3 regions of the Vreelandella indica genome follow, and region 1 is predicted to be linked to each of the others. Evidence: predicted binding sites of a transcription regulator. Region 1 holds the regulator's gene; each other region holds the start of a gene.

The links. The regulator sigma-54, encoded in region 1, starts transcription at its own class of promoters, with help from an activator protein. The targets are predictions, from matches to a motif close to TGGCACNNNNNTTGCTNT.
Region 2: V8L71_RS09205 (NCS1 family nucleobase:cation symporter-1) is a predicted target of sigma-54. The motif match lies at 2,718-2,735, and genes of this name have one in related genera.
Region 3: V8L71_RS18185 (sugar phosphorylase) is a predicted target of sigma-54. The motif match lies at 1,876-1,893, and genes of this name have one in related genera.

The regions. Positions count from the first base shown of each region.
Region 1 covers NZ_JBANSO010000001.1:204,882-209,532, forward strand. Annotated here, with positions in the region: gene lptA (lipopolysaccharide transport periplasmic protein LptA) at 1-376, shown strand, start outside; gene lptB (LPS export ABC transporter ATP-binding protein) at 388-1,137, shown strand; gene V8L71_RS01010 (RNA polymerase factor sigma-54) at 1,261-2,676, shown strand; gene hpf (ribosome hibernation-promoting factor, HPF/YfiA family) at 2,775-3,083, shown strand; gene V8L71_RS01020 (PTS sugar transporter subunit IIA) at 3,088-3,558, shown strand; gene rapZ (RNase adapter RapZ) at 3,648-4,580, shown strand; gene V8L71_RS01030 (HPr family phosphocarrier protein) at 4,626-4,651, shown strand, end outside.
Region 2 covers NZ_JBANSO010000010.1:124,944-129,594, forward strand. Annotated here, with positions in the region: gene V8L71_RS09200 (LysR family transcriptional regulator) at 104-1,006, shown strand; gene V8L71_RS09205 (NCS1 family nucleobase:cation symporter-1) at 1,065-2,582, opposite strand; gene V8L71_RS09210 (nitrilase-related carbon-nitrogen hydrolase) at 3,190-4,056, shown strand; gene hydA (dihydropyrimidinase) at 4,089-4,651, shown strand, end outside.
Region 3 covers NZ_JBANSO010000033.1:26,820-31,470, forward strand. Annotated here, with positions in the region: gene V8L71_RS18185 (sugar phosphorylase) at 77-1,843, opposite strand; gene nrdR (transcriptional regulator NrdR) at 2,055-2,558, shown strand; gene ribD (bifunctional diaminohydroxyphosphoribosylaminopyrimidine deaminase/5-amino-6-(5-phosphoribosylamino)uracil reductase RibD) at 2,555-3,721, shown strand; gene ribBA (bifunctional 3,4-dihydroxy-2-butanone-4-phosphate synthase/GTP cyclohydrolase II) at 3,832-4,651, shown strand, end outside.

The sequences.
Region 1 (4,651 bases):
AGCGGGAACCGCTGTCTATACAGGCAATGTCGATATTCGCCAAGGCGGAATGCAATTACGTGGCGAGCGAGTAGAGATCGAACGCAACGAGGCAGGCGAGCTCTCCCGCGCGACCTCCACCGGTGAGCGCGCTTACTTACGTCATCAAGCTGAAGGGCAAGAAGGCCCTACAGAAGGTTGGGCAAGGCGCATTATTTATCATGTCGCTGAACGCCGCGTTGAGCTGATCGACCAAGCCGAATTAACGCAACAAGAAGACACCTTCACCGGCGGTCGCCTTGAATATTTCATTGACCGTGAAGTGATTCAGGCCCGCTCTGACGTTGACGGCAGCGAAACCCAGCGCATACGTATGACGCTTCAGCCTGAACAATAGGGAGCCAAGCCTTGGCAACTACAGACACTGCGCCAATCAAAACCCTATATGCCCACCACTTGGCCAAAAGCTATAAGCGACGCCGAGTCGTTAAAGACATCAATTTAGAGATCTCCCAAGGCAGCATTGTGGGCTTACTGGGCCCTAACGGCGCGGGCAAAACCACCTCGTTTTATATGATTGTGGGGCTGGTGAAATCCGATGCTGGCAAAGTGGGTATCGACGATGTAGATCTAACCCGCGCGCCAATGCATGAACGCGCTGCGGCGGGTATCGGCTACCTTCCGCAAGAAGCGTCTATTTTTCGTAAATTATCGGTTGCCGATAATATTATGGCGATACTCGAAACGCGCAAAGAGCTCAGCCGTCGCGACCGCGAGCAGCGCCTGGAAGCGCTACTTGAAGATTTTCACATTACCCATATTCGCGACAACCTGGGCATGAGCCTTTCAGGCGGTGAACGCAGGCGGGTGGAGATTGCTCGCTCACTGGCGACAGAACCCGCATTCATTCTTCTGGACGAGCCCTTTGCTGGCGTAGACCCCATTTCGGTGGGCGAGATCAAAACCATTATTCGGGCATTAAAGCAGCGCCACATCGGCGTACTGATTACCGACCACAACGTTCGCGAAACCCTGGATATTTGTGATATCGCCTACATCGTGGGCGATGGTCAAATCATCGCCAGCGGCTCTCCAGCCTCGATACTCACTAACCAGAAAGTGAGGGAGGTTTATCTAGGCGCTGATTTCCGCCTCTAGCCTATTTTTCACTTCTAATTAGCGCTCTACAACAACTTTACTACCAATGGCATGCTTATTGCACTTGCACCGGAGACCTACTCACACTAGGGTGGAGCATTCTGATTAACGAGTGGTTCTCAGATGGTCATGAAAGCTTCTCTTCAACTGCGCATGGGCACACAGCTGACCATGACACCTCAGCTGCAGCAGGCCATTGCTCTGTTACAGCTATCAACGCTGGACTTACGTCAAGAAATTCAGCAGGCCCTAGATGCCAACCCCATGCTGGAACAAGAGGATGAATTTGGCGAACAGGCTGCCAGCGAGCCCAAAGAGGAAGAGTGGTCAGAGAGCATTCCCACCGAGCTCTCGGTAGATAGTGATTGGTCTGACACCTACCAAGATATGGGCAGTCACGGTGGCTCCAGCAGCGAAGGACCTGATTTTGAGCGCCAGGCTGCTGGCCAGAGTCTTCATGGGCACTTGCTGTGGCAGCTAGCCATGACTGATTTTGGCGCGCGAGAGCAACTTGTCGCAGAAAGTCTTATCGACGCGTTAGATGCTAATGGCTACTTAACTCAGCCGCTCAACGACATACGTGAAGGGCTTCGCGCCCAAGGTGTCGATGGGCTTAGCCAGCGCGAAGTAGAAACCATTCTGCTTAAGCTTCAGCAATTTGAGCCAACAGGAATATTCGCCCGCGACCTGCGGGAGTGCCTGATGCTGCAGCTGGCCACTCTTCCCGATGATACGCCGTTGCTGGTTCCTGCCCGCCGCTTAGTACGGCAGTTTCTGGAAGCGCTCGGCAAAGATGACATGCGCTTACTAAAACGCCGCCTGGGACTCGATGATGACCAGCTGGCTGATGTCATTCTCCTCATTCGTAGCCTTGATCCACGCCCGGGCAGCGCCTATGGCGATACCGATGATAGTTATGTAACGCCCGACCTGGTCGTACGCCATGACCACGAAGGCTGGCACTTAGAGCTCAATCCTGAGGCATTGCCAAGGCTTCGCATTCAGCCCGACTACGCAAGCTTAATAAAGCGTGCGGATAAAAGTCAGGACAATCAGTTTTTAAAAGAACACCTGCAGGAAGCACGCTGGCTGATCAAGAGCCTCTCTAGCCGCAACGATACGCTACTGCGCGTTGGCCGCGAGATTATCACCCGGCAAATTGGCTTTTTAGAACACGGCGAAGAAGCCATGAAGCCGCTCATATTGGCCGATATCGCCGAGGCCGTGGAAATGCACGAATCGACTATTTCCCGGGTAACCACTCAGAAATTTATTCATACGCCTCGCGGCGTATTTGAACTCAAATACTTTTTCTCAAGCCAAGTCAGCGGCCAGGATGGTGACAGCCATTCAAGCACCGCTATCCGCGCTCGGCTGAAGAAATTGGTTCAAGAGGAGCCGCCAGGCAAGCCGCTTTCTGATAGCCGCTTAGTCACGCTATTAGGGGAGGGGGGAATTCAAGTAGCGCGTCGAACGGTGGCTAAATACCGTGAAGCCATGGGCATTCCCTCCTCTAGCGAGCGACGTCGTTTGCGCTAGCACAAATCAACGTTTTAGGGAAACTCTCGACAAGGGCTTTGCAACGCGGCAAAAAGGGTTACAATCGAAGTACAGTCCGATGGATAAGGAGTACGTCAATGCAAGTTAATATCACTGGTCATCACGTAGAACTGACTGACGCCTTGCGTGACTATGTCAACGAAAAGCTTGAACGTGTAGAGCGCCATTACGACAACATAACCACGGTGCAAGTCACCTTATCTGTGGAGAAAGAGCGCCAGCAGGCCGCCTGTACACTGCACGCAGCAGGTGCTGATTTACATGCGGAAGCCCTAGACAGTGATATGTACGCCGCTATTGACGCATTAGCGGACAAAATTGATCGGCAACTCGTTAAACATAAGGAAAAAGCACAAGCTCGCGCCCAAGGCGCAGGCGTGCGTTAATTCAATGACGTTGGAAACCATACTCCCCCCGGAACGTGTTCTCTTTGACGTACCCGGGGGCAGCAAAAAAAGGGTGCTGGAATTTTTCAGCACCTTTATTGCCCAAAATATCCCCAGTCTGGACAGCCAAGAAGTGTTTAGCCGTTTAATTGGCCGTGAGCGCTTAGGCAGTACCGGGATTGGTAACGGCGTGGCTATTCCCCATGCGCGTAGTCCTCACTGCTCGGCCCCAATTGCTGGTTTTTTAAAACTCGCAGAAGCGATTGATTTTGATGCTATCGACGGCGACCCGGTGGATCTGGTGTTTGTATTGCTAGTTCCAGAAGAGGCTGATGACACACATCTCTCTCTGCTCGGCCAGGTAGCGACCATCATGAACGATGCGGATGCGCGTCAGAAACTGCGTAAAGCAGGCAGCCAGCGCGAACTACTTGAGTTGCTTACCGCTAAAATTCGTGAGCAAACAACTTCCTGAAAGCCTAAACCTGCCAAGCGGTACTCAACGGCAGGTTGATTTGCGCTCACCACCCTTAACGCAGCTTGATCAAAGCAAAGAGAGACTCTATGCAACTTGTGATCATTAGCGGCCGCTCTGGGTCAGGTAAATCTATCGCCTTACAAGCGCTTGAAGATCTTGGCTACTATGCGATTGATAACCTCCCTGCCATGTTGCTGGGGTCGTTGGTGGACGAATTACGCGACCAGGGCGACCGCGCCCATTTGGCGGTCAGTATTGATGCCCGTAACTTGCCTGGCGCCCTGGCACGACTGCCCTCTTTATTAGAGGATTTGCGGCAACGTAAAATTGATTTTCAAGTGATCTATCTGACCACTGATGCGCGCATCTTACTTGAGCGTTACTCCGCAACACGGCGGCGTCACCCGCTGACGCGCGATAGCGAAATGACGCTTGAAGAGGCTATCAATAAAGAAGAAGAAACGCTGCTCGACATTCGTGATCTAGCCGATTTATTGATCGATACCTCGCGGCTATCAGTTCACGATTTGCGTCGTCGCATTACCGACCAAGTCGCCCATCAGCGGCGCGACAAGCTCACGCTGACGCTTGAGTCGTTTGGTTATAAGCGCGGTGTGCCGTTGGATGCTGATTTGGTTTTCGACGTGCGCTGCCTGCCAAACCCATATTGGGACCCAACGCTACGCCAATTCACAGGCCGCGATGCGAACATAGTGGCCTTCTTAAGCGGTTATCCCATCGTAGACGCCATGACTAACGATATTCAGGCTTGGCTTGAGCGCTGGCTGCCCGCTTACCAAGATAGCCAGCGTAGCTACATGACTATCGCGATTGGCTGCACCGGTGGGCAACACCGCTCGGTCTATATGGTCGAACAGCTAGCAGAGCGATTAGTACACAGTATGGGCGAAATTCAATTACGTCATCGCGAGTTAGGCTTGCAGTACACATTAAATGAACAGCTAGCTGCTCCGCCTGCCAGCACATCCCAAACCGACGAGCAGCAAGCAACGTCTTAAGCGCTTCTATCCATTAATGACACCACTCGGCGAAAAGGAACCAGGGTGCCAGAAAGAATACTCACACTTAC
Region 2 (4,651 bases), on a different contig from region 1:
GTCGCAATGCTAGATAGTGGCGCTTCGCTTTTTTGATGTATATCAATTTTTTGTCTAACCCAATGCAGCAAAAAAGCCCCCTTTTCCTGATCAAGAGGCAGCTATGGCATCACTAGGCCAAATGAGCGACTACGAAATACGCCTGATCCGCATTTTTAAGACGGTCGTCGAGTGCGGCGGCTTTACGGCGGCGGAAACGACACTCGGTATTAGCCGCTCGGCGATTAGCCAGCACATGAATGATTTAGAGGGAAGGCTGGGGTTTTCACTCTGCCAGCGGGGGCGCAGCGGGTTTAGCTTAACAGAGGAAGGTAAAGAGATTTATCAGGCGGGACTCACGCTATTAACGGCCCTGGAAACCTTCAAAAGCGACGTTAACGCCTTACACCAAACGATTAAAGGCGAGCTGAATATTGGCATTACCGACAACCTAGTGACGCTTCCGGCCATGCACGTGACCAACGCACTGGCTGAACTTAGCGCACCGGAACATGAGGTAACGCTGCATATTCATATGGAGCCTTCCGACGCCGTTATTCGAGGCGTGATGGATGGCCATTTGCACGTCGGCGTAGTGCCCGCGGTAAACCTACCCACCAGCTTAGAAACCCGACACCTTTATGATGAGCCTTCCTACCTTTACTGCGCCGCAGGGCATCCGCTGTTTGCGGAACACGATGATGCACTCAGCGCTGCAGATATCGCCCAACACGCTGCTATTTCACCTCGTTATCCGCTTCCGGTTGAGGCACGCCAAGCCCATGATGCGCTCACGCTCCGCGCTTCGGCATCCGACCGCGAAGGTGCGGCCTTTTTGATTCTTACCGGGCGGTTTATCGGCTTTCTTCCTGAACACGTGGCCGAGCAGTGGGTCGCGGCAGGCAAAATGCGCGCCCTTCTCACGCCCAGTCAGCACTACCGTATTCCGTTTGTGCTGGTCACCCGTCATGACCGCCGCCCAAACCGAGTGGTCGATGCTTTTTTAAGTTTAATCAAAAGTAGCTAATCTAAAAGCCAGGCTTCCGTGCCGGGCTTTAAACATAGCTATTGATTACCACTACTGATTAACGCTGCTCAGTGACCTCGCTGGCCATTAACGGCACAGGCCCTGCCTGCGGAGACGACGCCACGACTTGGCTGGCAGCATAGTAAACAATCGCCCCCAGCGCCGACCCAGTGAACCACCCATAATCGTAGAACCAGTTCATCGTGCCTGTCACCAGAGAGATCAAGGTGAGTAGCACCGGTACACCAAAGGCGATAAACCCAGCCATGTTCACCGCAGGATAGGCGTGGTTATCCATATAGAGGCTAGGCACATCCAAGCGCTGCTTTTTAATCAGGAAGTAATCCACCGCCATAATACCCGCTATCGGGCCGAGCAGGCTGGAGTAACCGAGCAGCCAGTTGGAGTACATCTGTTCAAGTGATACGCCTGGAGGAATCACGCCTGCTTTTTGCAATAGATCGTAGCCCATTAGCAACACGCCCACCGCACCGGTCATCAGCACACCGCGGGTCTGATTGATCAATTTGGGCGCAATGTTTTGGAAGTCATTGGTAGGCGAAACAATATTCGACGCAGTGTTGGTGGAGATGGTGGCAATGATGATCAGCAGCATTGCCATGATTACCCAAAAAGGGCTGTCGATATAACCGATCAAGCGTACCGGGTCAGCAACGGTTTGACCCACCAGCGTCTCAGACGCCGCGGTTAACACGACACCGAGGGCAGCGAAGAAGAACATCGTCAGCGGCAGCCCGATGATCTGGCCAGCAATCTGGTCTTTCTGGCTTTTGGCAAAGCGGCTGAAATCGGGAATATTCAGCGACAGCGTGGCCCAAAAACCCACCATGGCGGTCAAGCCTGCAAAGAAATAACCATAAACGGAAGCCCCCTCAGGGCGTGATGGTGGCTGCGCCAGCAGCTCAGTCATCGACATATTCGGCCACGCCCACACCATCAAGCCAATGCCCACCGCTAACAGCAGCGGCGCCGCCAGCGTTTCCAGCCACTTGATTGATTCCGCACCGCGGATCACCACATAAAGGTTCATCGCGCCGAAAACAAAAAAGCCAATCACCTCCCCCACGCCGCCAAGCGCCGCCCAAGCGGGAATCAACTCGGACAACAGCAAGTGAATCGCCAGCCCACCGAACATGGTCTGAATACCAAACCAGCCACAGCCAACTAACGCCCGCACCAGGCAGGGCACGTTGGAGCCTAAAATGCCGAAGGATGAACGCAAAACGACAGGGAAAGGAATGCCAAATTTGGTGCCAGGAAAGGCGTTCAGCGTCAGTGGGATCAGTACAATAATATTCGCCAATAGAATGGCAAACAGCGCTTCCCCTACGCTCAAGCCAAAGTAGGCAGTTAACACCCCGCCTAACGTATAGGTAGGAACACAGATCGACATGCCGACCCACAGCGCGGCGATGTTCCATTTGCTCCAGGTACGCTCGCTGGCCTGGGTGGGTGCAATATCCTCGTTAAAACGTGAACTACCTCGCACGTCACTGCCTACATCAAGCTCTATCAGCCCACCTCGATCCACCATCTGAGAGGTTGTTTCGGTCATCTTGTGTCTCCTCAGTATTGTGTTGTCTAGCCCAGGCTATGTCTGAAAACTAGCTGTGCTCGCTGACTTTTAAGCCAAGTCCTAATAAGACAAGCCCTAACTCACACGGCCAGTGGAGCTTCCCAGACAGAATTAAAAGCAATAAGCGTGCCTACTTATAAAACCAAAGCAATTAACTCATTGATTAAAAAGCTGCCCTTCTAGACAACAATATTATTGTTAGCTTGTTACCTTTTAAATTTACTCTCTCCAAACAAAAACCAATTAAACAAAGCTAGGTCAAAAAAATATTTGCACCAATTTTAAACGATAAGACACTCAACATATCACCATAAATTAAATCAACCACATGATTTTTAAGAGTAAAAAAATATCCCCAAAACAGTGCGCAAGCTCACCAAAAGAGTGAAAAGTGCAACGTAAAAAAATAAAAACAAACAAACTCAACGAGTTAAATGCAATTTATAAATCACCTATTAAAGACTTGCTAAAACCACTCATCCAGCGCTACTTTCAACAAAAGCTGTCTTTTACGTCAGCTTTATAAAACTCATTCTCAAGACACTACAAATATACGCTACACACCAACAATCAGAGGGAGCGTCTCATGCAGAAGATGAAAATCGGCCTGATACAAATGGGTCTAAAAACCAGCACCGATCTTGAACCTGACGCTATTCGCGACGCCATGAACGAAGCCCACCTGCCAATGATTCAACAGGCAGCTGACCAGGGCGTGCAGGTGCTGTGCTTCCAGGAAGTGTTCAACCAGCCCTATTTTTGCCCCAGTCAGGATGGCAAATGGTACGCCGCCGCCGAGCGGGTGCCAGAAGGCCCCACTTGCCAAATGATGCAAAAACTCGCTGCTGAGCACCGCATGGTGATCATCGTGCCTGTATATGAAGAGACCGAAACCGGCATTTACTACAACACGGCGGCCGTATTTGACGCCGACGGCAGCTACTTGGGCAAGTATCACAAAACCCATATCCCTCAAGTGGCCGGTTTTTGGGAAAAATTCTTCTTCAAACCTGGTCAATCCAACTGGCCGGTTTTCGACACCGCCTACGGCAAGATCGGCGTGTATATCTGCTACGACCGGCACTTCCCTGAGGGTTGGCGAGCGCTGGCGCTAAACGGCGCAGAGGTGATTTTCAACCCTTCCGCCACCGTCGCTGGGCTTTCCCAATACCTTTGGGAGCTTGAACAACCCGCCTCCGCCGCCGCTAACGGCTGCTTTATCGCTGCGATCAACCGAGTGGGCACCGAAGCACCCTGGAATATTGGTGACTTTTACGGCTCCAGCTACATCGTTAACCCCCGCGGCAAGATCGAAGCCCAGGCCAGCGAGACCGACGACGAGCTGCTGGTTCACGAGATCGATTTGGACATGGTCCGCGAGGTGCGCAACAACTGGCAGTTCTTCCGCGACCGCCGCCCGGAAACCTACACCCGCCTTACCGAGGGCGAATAGGCCACCTCAGTCAATCACTTAAGGAGCGAACCATGAGTTTATTGATCAAGGGCGGCACCGTCGTCACCCACGCCGACACCTACCGCGCTGACGTGCTCTGCGTCGATGGAAAAATCCACGCCATTGGCACCGATTTAGACGTGCCGGAAGGCTGCGAGATTGTCGATGCCAGCCACCAATTGGTGATGCCCGGCGGCATCGACCCCCACACCCATATGCAGATGCCGTTTATGGGTGCGGTGGCCAGCGAAGATTTCTACACCGGCACCGCCGCGGCCATGGCGGGCGGCACGACCACGATTATCGACTTCGTGATCCCAAGCCCCGGCCAGTCGCTGTTGGAAGCGTTTGAAACCTGGCAAGGCTGGGCAGAAAAAGCCGCCACCGATTTCGCCTTCCACGTGGCGATTACTTGGTGGGATGAGAGCGTTAAAGAGGAGATGGGCACCCTAGTGCGGGATCACGGCGTTAACAGCTTCAAGCACTTTATGGCCTACAAGGGCGCGATCATGGCCACCGACGATATCCTGGTGGAGAGTTTTTCCCGCTGCTTGGAGCTGGGTGCAGTACCCACCGTTCACGCAGAAAACGGCGA
Region 3 (4,651 bases), on a different contig from region 1:
CAGCACTAGATTATTTAAGGATTACGTTAGACGTCCCTGGGGCGTTATGTCGCAACGGGCGAACGAAGCGCCGCGACTAACCGGTGGCCACCAACCAGCGCACCGCATAAGGCGGGAGGGCACCTTCAGCCACCCAGGGATTAGCAGGGTCGAGCGCTTGCCATGCGTGTTGATCCAGCGCTTGGTTTACCGCCTCACCCACATTCGCTAAGGGGAGCGGCAGGTCGGTAACGTTATACAGCGCCAGCAGGCGACGGCCATCATGCAGGGGGCCACGTTCCACCGCCAGCAATTCGGGTGGCGACTCCAACACCCGCTGGGCTGCAGTGGGATGGAAACAGGGCTCTTGACGACGCTGATCCAGCAGCCGGTTTAAGGCATGAAACACATCGTGGGTAGGGGTGGAAGGACTATCCAGTAGCAGGTCCAGCTCGCTACGCTGCCAGCGCCGCCGATTGATCGAGCGCAGGCGACCACTGCGCTCAACGCCTTCTACATCGTTGAGTGTGCCCGTTAACGTATGGATATAGAGCGCTGGAATTCCCTGCAGGCTGAGCATGATCGCTTGGCTGCATAGGAAGCGGGCTATTTGCCATGGATCCGGGCCACGGCGAGTGCCGCGCATGGCTTCAAACCAGGTGATGTTGATTTCGTAGGGCGTGTCGCTGCCATCCGGGTTGCTCCGCATGCTGACAAAACCGCCGAATTTGTGCATCAGCTCCAGCAGGGCATCGCGCTCGTGATCGGGCAGTAGGCCTTCCAGTGGGCGCACGCCAATACCGTCATGGCTGGCGGTAAAATTCAGGTAAGTACAATGGTCAGGCAGTACCGGCAGGCTGGCAAGCCAGGTTTGCAGCGTGCTGGCTTCGCCACGGGTTAGGGTATGGAGCAGCAGCGGTGGCAGCGTGAACTGATAAATCATGTGCGCTTCATCGGGAGGCCCCTTGGGGAGCCGTTCAAGCCCGAAATAGCTGATGTTCTCTTGGTGCGGCACGTTGGTTTCGGTAATCAACAGAGTGCCGGGGGCGACATGATCAACAATCGCGCGAAGCAAACGCACTACGGTGTGGGTTTCCGGCAGGTGAATACAGGAGGTACCCAACCGTTTCCATAAGAAAGCCACCGCATCCAAGCGGATAATCCGTGTGCCTTGCTCCAAGTAGAAGAGCAGAATACCGACGAACTCCAGTAGTACATCGGGATGCTCAAAGTTTAGATCGAGCTGGTCTTCGGAGAAGGTTGCCCATAGATAACGGGTGCCGCGACGGGTTGAAACAGGTACCAGCAATGGGTTGCTGCGGGGGCGAACTACCTGAGAAACATCGGTGTCAGGGTCAACTTCGATAAAGTAGTCGCGGCCTGGCAGGCTGCCGCTCAAGTAATCCACAAACCAGAGCGATTCCCTGGAAACATGGTTGAGCACCAAATCGGCCATCAGGTCGTAATGACCGGCGAGCTCGCGGATATGCGACCAGTCGCCAAGCTCACTGTTCACTTCCCGGTAATGGATCACCGAGAAGCCGTCGTCGCTGCTCCATGGGAAGAAGGGCAGCACGTGTACACCACTAATGCGATCACCCAGGCGTGCTTGAAGAAATTCGCTAAGCACAGCCAGTGGCGGCACCCCCTCTTCTATAATGGAGTCACCATAGCTAATCACCCACTGATCTTTTTCGCTCCATGAAGGTGCGTTTTTAGAAGGAGCATCGCCTGGGGCGGACGAAAACGGGGCAAGCGACAAAAAATGCTCAATGTGTTGATTTAAGCGGCGCTGCACTTCGTCAGCACGCGGCCCGTATAGGTGGCTGAGGTAGCCGTGCACGGTCTGCTCAAAGGGGGACATGGTTGGCTCCTGATAAACAATCTGCCACAAACGCTGCAGCTTGTGTGCCAAATCGTTACAATGCGTGGTTGATAGCGCGTTTAAACGCTAACATCCATTAGCTTAAGACGTTGATGCCGGTTTAAACGCCATTAATAGCATATTCATTGCCAGGTTATAACACGCTAACTCGTGCGGCATGCCAGCACGAGCTGACAACAGGTTGACCGCTATGCATTGCCCTTTTTGTGGTGCAAACGATACTCGAGTGACCGATTCGCGGTTGGTAGCCGATGGCGATCAAGTGCGCCGTCGTCGCCAGTGTGCGAGCTGTCAGGAGCGATTTACCACTTACGAAACTGCTGAGCTAGTAATGCCTCGGGTGGTGAAGTCAGACGGTTCACGGGAAAGCTTTAATGAAGCCAAGCTCCGGGCGGGCATGTTGCGTGCGCTAGAAAAACGCCCGGTCAGCGCGGAAGCCATTGAAGCGGCCGTTGAGCGCATACGTCAAACCCTTCGTGCGCGGGGCGATCGTGAGATCAACGCCCGTGATATTGGTGAGTCAGTGATGCAGGCGCTTAAAACCCTCGACCATGTGGCGTACATCCGCTTTGCCTCGGTGTACCGCAAGTTTCAGGATTTGGATGAATTTCGTGCTGAGATTGATCGGCTTTCCCAAGAGCCCAATCAAGAGTCCTCTTCTACAGTGAGACACACTAGCGAGCCGCCAAAATGAGCGCCCTGTTTAGCCAAGACGATTACCGTTATATGGCGCAGGCGCTAAAGCTAGCGCGCAAAGGGCTTTACACCACCGATCCTAATCCTCGGGTCGGTTGTGTGATCGTGCACGATGAGCAGATCGTCGGGGAAGGCTTTCATCGGCGAGCCGGTGAGCCGCATGCAGAAATTCATGCATTGAACGCGGCCGGTGAACGGGCCCAGGGCGCGACGGCTTACGTCACTCTTGAACCTTGCTCGCACACTGGGCGTACCGGCCCCTGTGCAGTTGCTCTGCGGAAGGCCAAGGTGGCTCGGGTAGTGATTGCGATGCAGGACCCCAACCCCCAGGTCAGTGGCCAAGGTATTCGCTTGCTTGAAGAAGCCGGTATTGAGGTAGCAGTAGTGCTGCTAGAGAGTGAAGCGCGGGCATTGAACCCTGGTTTCATTGCCCGAATGACCACACAGCGCCCCTTTGTACGCCTGAAAATGGCAATGAGTTTGGATGGGCGTACTGCTATGGGGTCCGGCGAGTCTCAGTGGATTACCGGCCCCGAAGCGCGAACGCAAGTGCAGCGGCTAAGAGCGCGCTCTAGTGCGATATTAAGCGGCGTTGAATCGATTATCATGGACGACTCACGGCTTACTCTTCGCGCCGAGCAGTTGTCGCTTGCCAATGCCGATGAGGTGGTACAGCGCCAACCGTTAAGAGTGGTGTTAGATACCCATTTGCGCTTGCCCTTGGCAGCCGCCTGTTTAAGCGAACCGGGGCGAACCTTGGTGGTTACCACCCCAGACCATGTGGCTGAAAAGCGCGAACGGTTAACCAAAGCGGGTGCCGAGGTGCAGGTGCTGCCTGCCGGTGGTGATGGCCGCATTGATTTAGCTTTAATGCTGAATTGGTTAGCCGAGAGCGAACAGGTTAATGAGCTGCTGGTAGAAACCGGCGCGACCCTGGCGGGTGCTTTGCTTGATGCGGATCTGGTCGATGAACTGCAACTGTTTGTCGCCCCCACGCTGTTAGGTGGCGAGGCACGACCGCTATTTGCGCTGCCAGGGCTCTCACGCATGGCCGATCAGCGGCGTTTAACCATTCATGATATGCGAGCGGTGGGGCTCGATTGGCGCATTATCGCTTCCCCTCAGTCGACTAGCGCAACTGGCGATAGCAAGGTACCCTGACGCGCGAAATCGCAGCTAACGTGACAACTTTATTTCGTGACGACTTTTCGTTACAAGCTGGCGCAACAGCTTTTTTGCGGCAACGTTACGCGACAACTTTTGGAGATTCCATGGCGCACTCCTCCTCTAGAGGCTTAGCCCCTATCGCCGAGCTGGTGGAAGATATCCGCCAGGGCAAAATGGTGATTCTCATGGACGATGAGGATCGCGAAAACGAAGGTGATATCATCATGGCTGCCGAAAAAGTGCAGGCCGAGCATATCAACTTCATGGCCCGTTTCGCCCGTGGTCTTATCTGTATGCCGATGACCCGTGCCCGCTGTGAGCAGCTTAATTTGCCGCTCATGGTGCGTGACAATGGCTCCGGCTTTGGCACCAAATTTACGCTCTCGATTGAAGCGACTGAAGGCGTTACCACCGGTATTTCAGCGGCGGATCGCGCGCGCACAGTTCAAGCGGCAGTGGCGCCCCATGCTAAGCCCTCTGATATCGTTCAGCCGGGGCATATTTTCCCGTTGATGGCAGAGCCCGGCGGCGTGCTTCGCCGTGCGGGGCATACCGAAGCAGCGTGTGATTTGGCCGCACTGGCGGGCTGTGATCCCAGTGGTGTGATCTGCGAGGTCATGAACGACGACGGCAGTATGGCGCGCCGCCCAGAACTTGAAGCGTTTGCCCAAGAACACGGCATTAAAATGGGCACCATTGCGGATTTGATTCACTACCGCATCGTCAACGAGCAGACTATTGATCACCTGGAAGCCTCAACGGTGATGACGGCGCATGGCGAACTGACGCTGCACGTTTTCCGTGATCGCATTCAGGGCGCTCACCATTTGGCGTTGGTGAACGGTCAGCCCACCCCAGAGGAGTCCACCACGGTTCGCGTGCATCTTACCGATACGCTGCGCGATGTGATGGGCCTGATGAAAG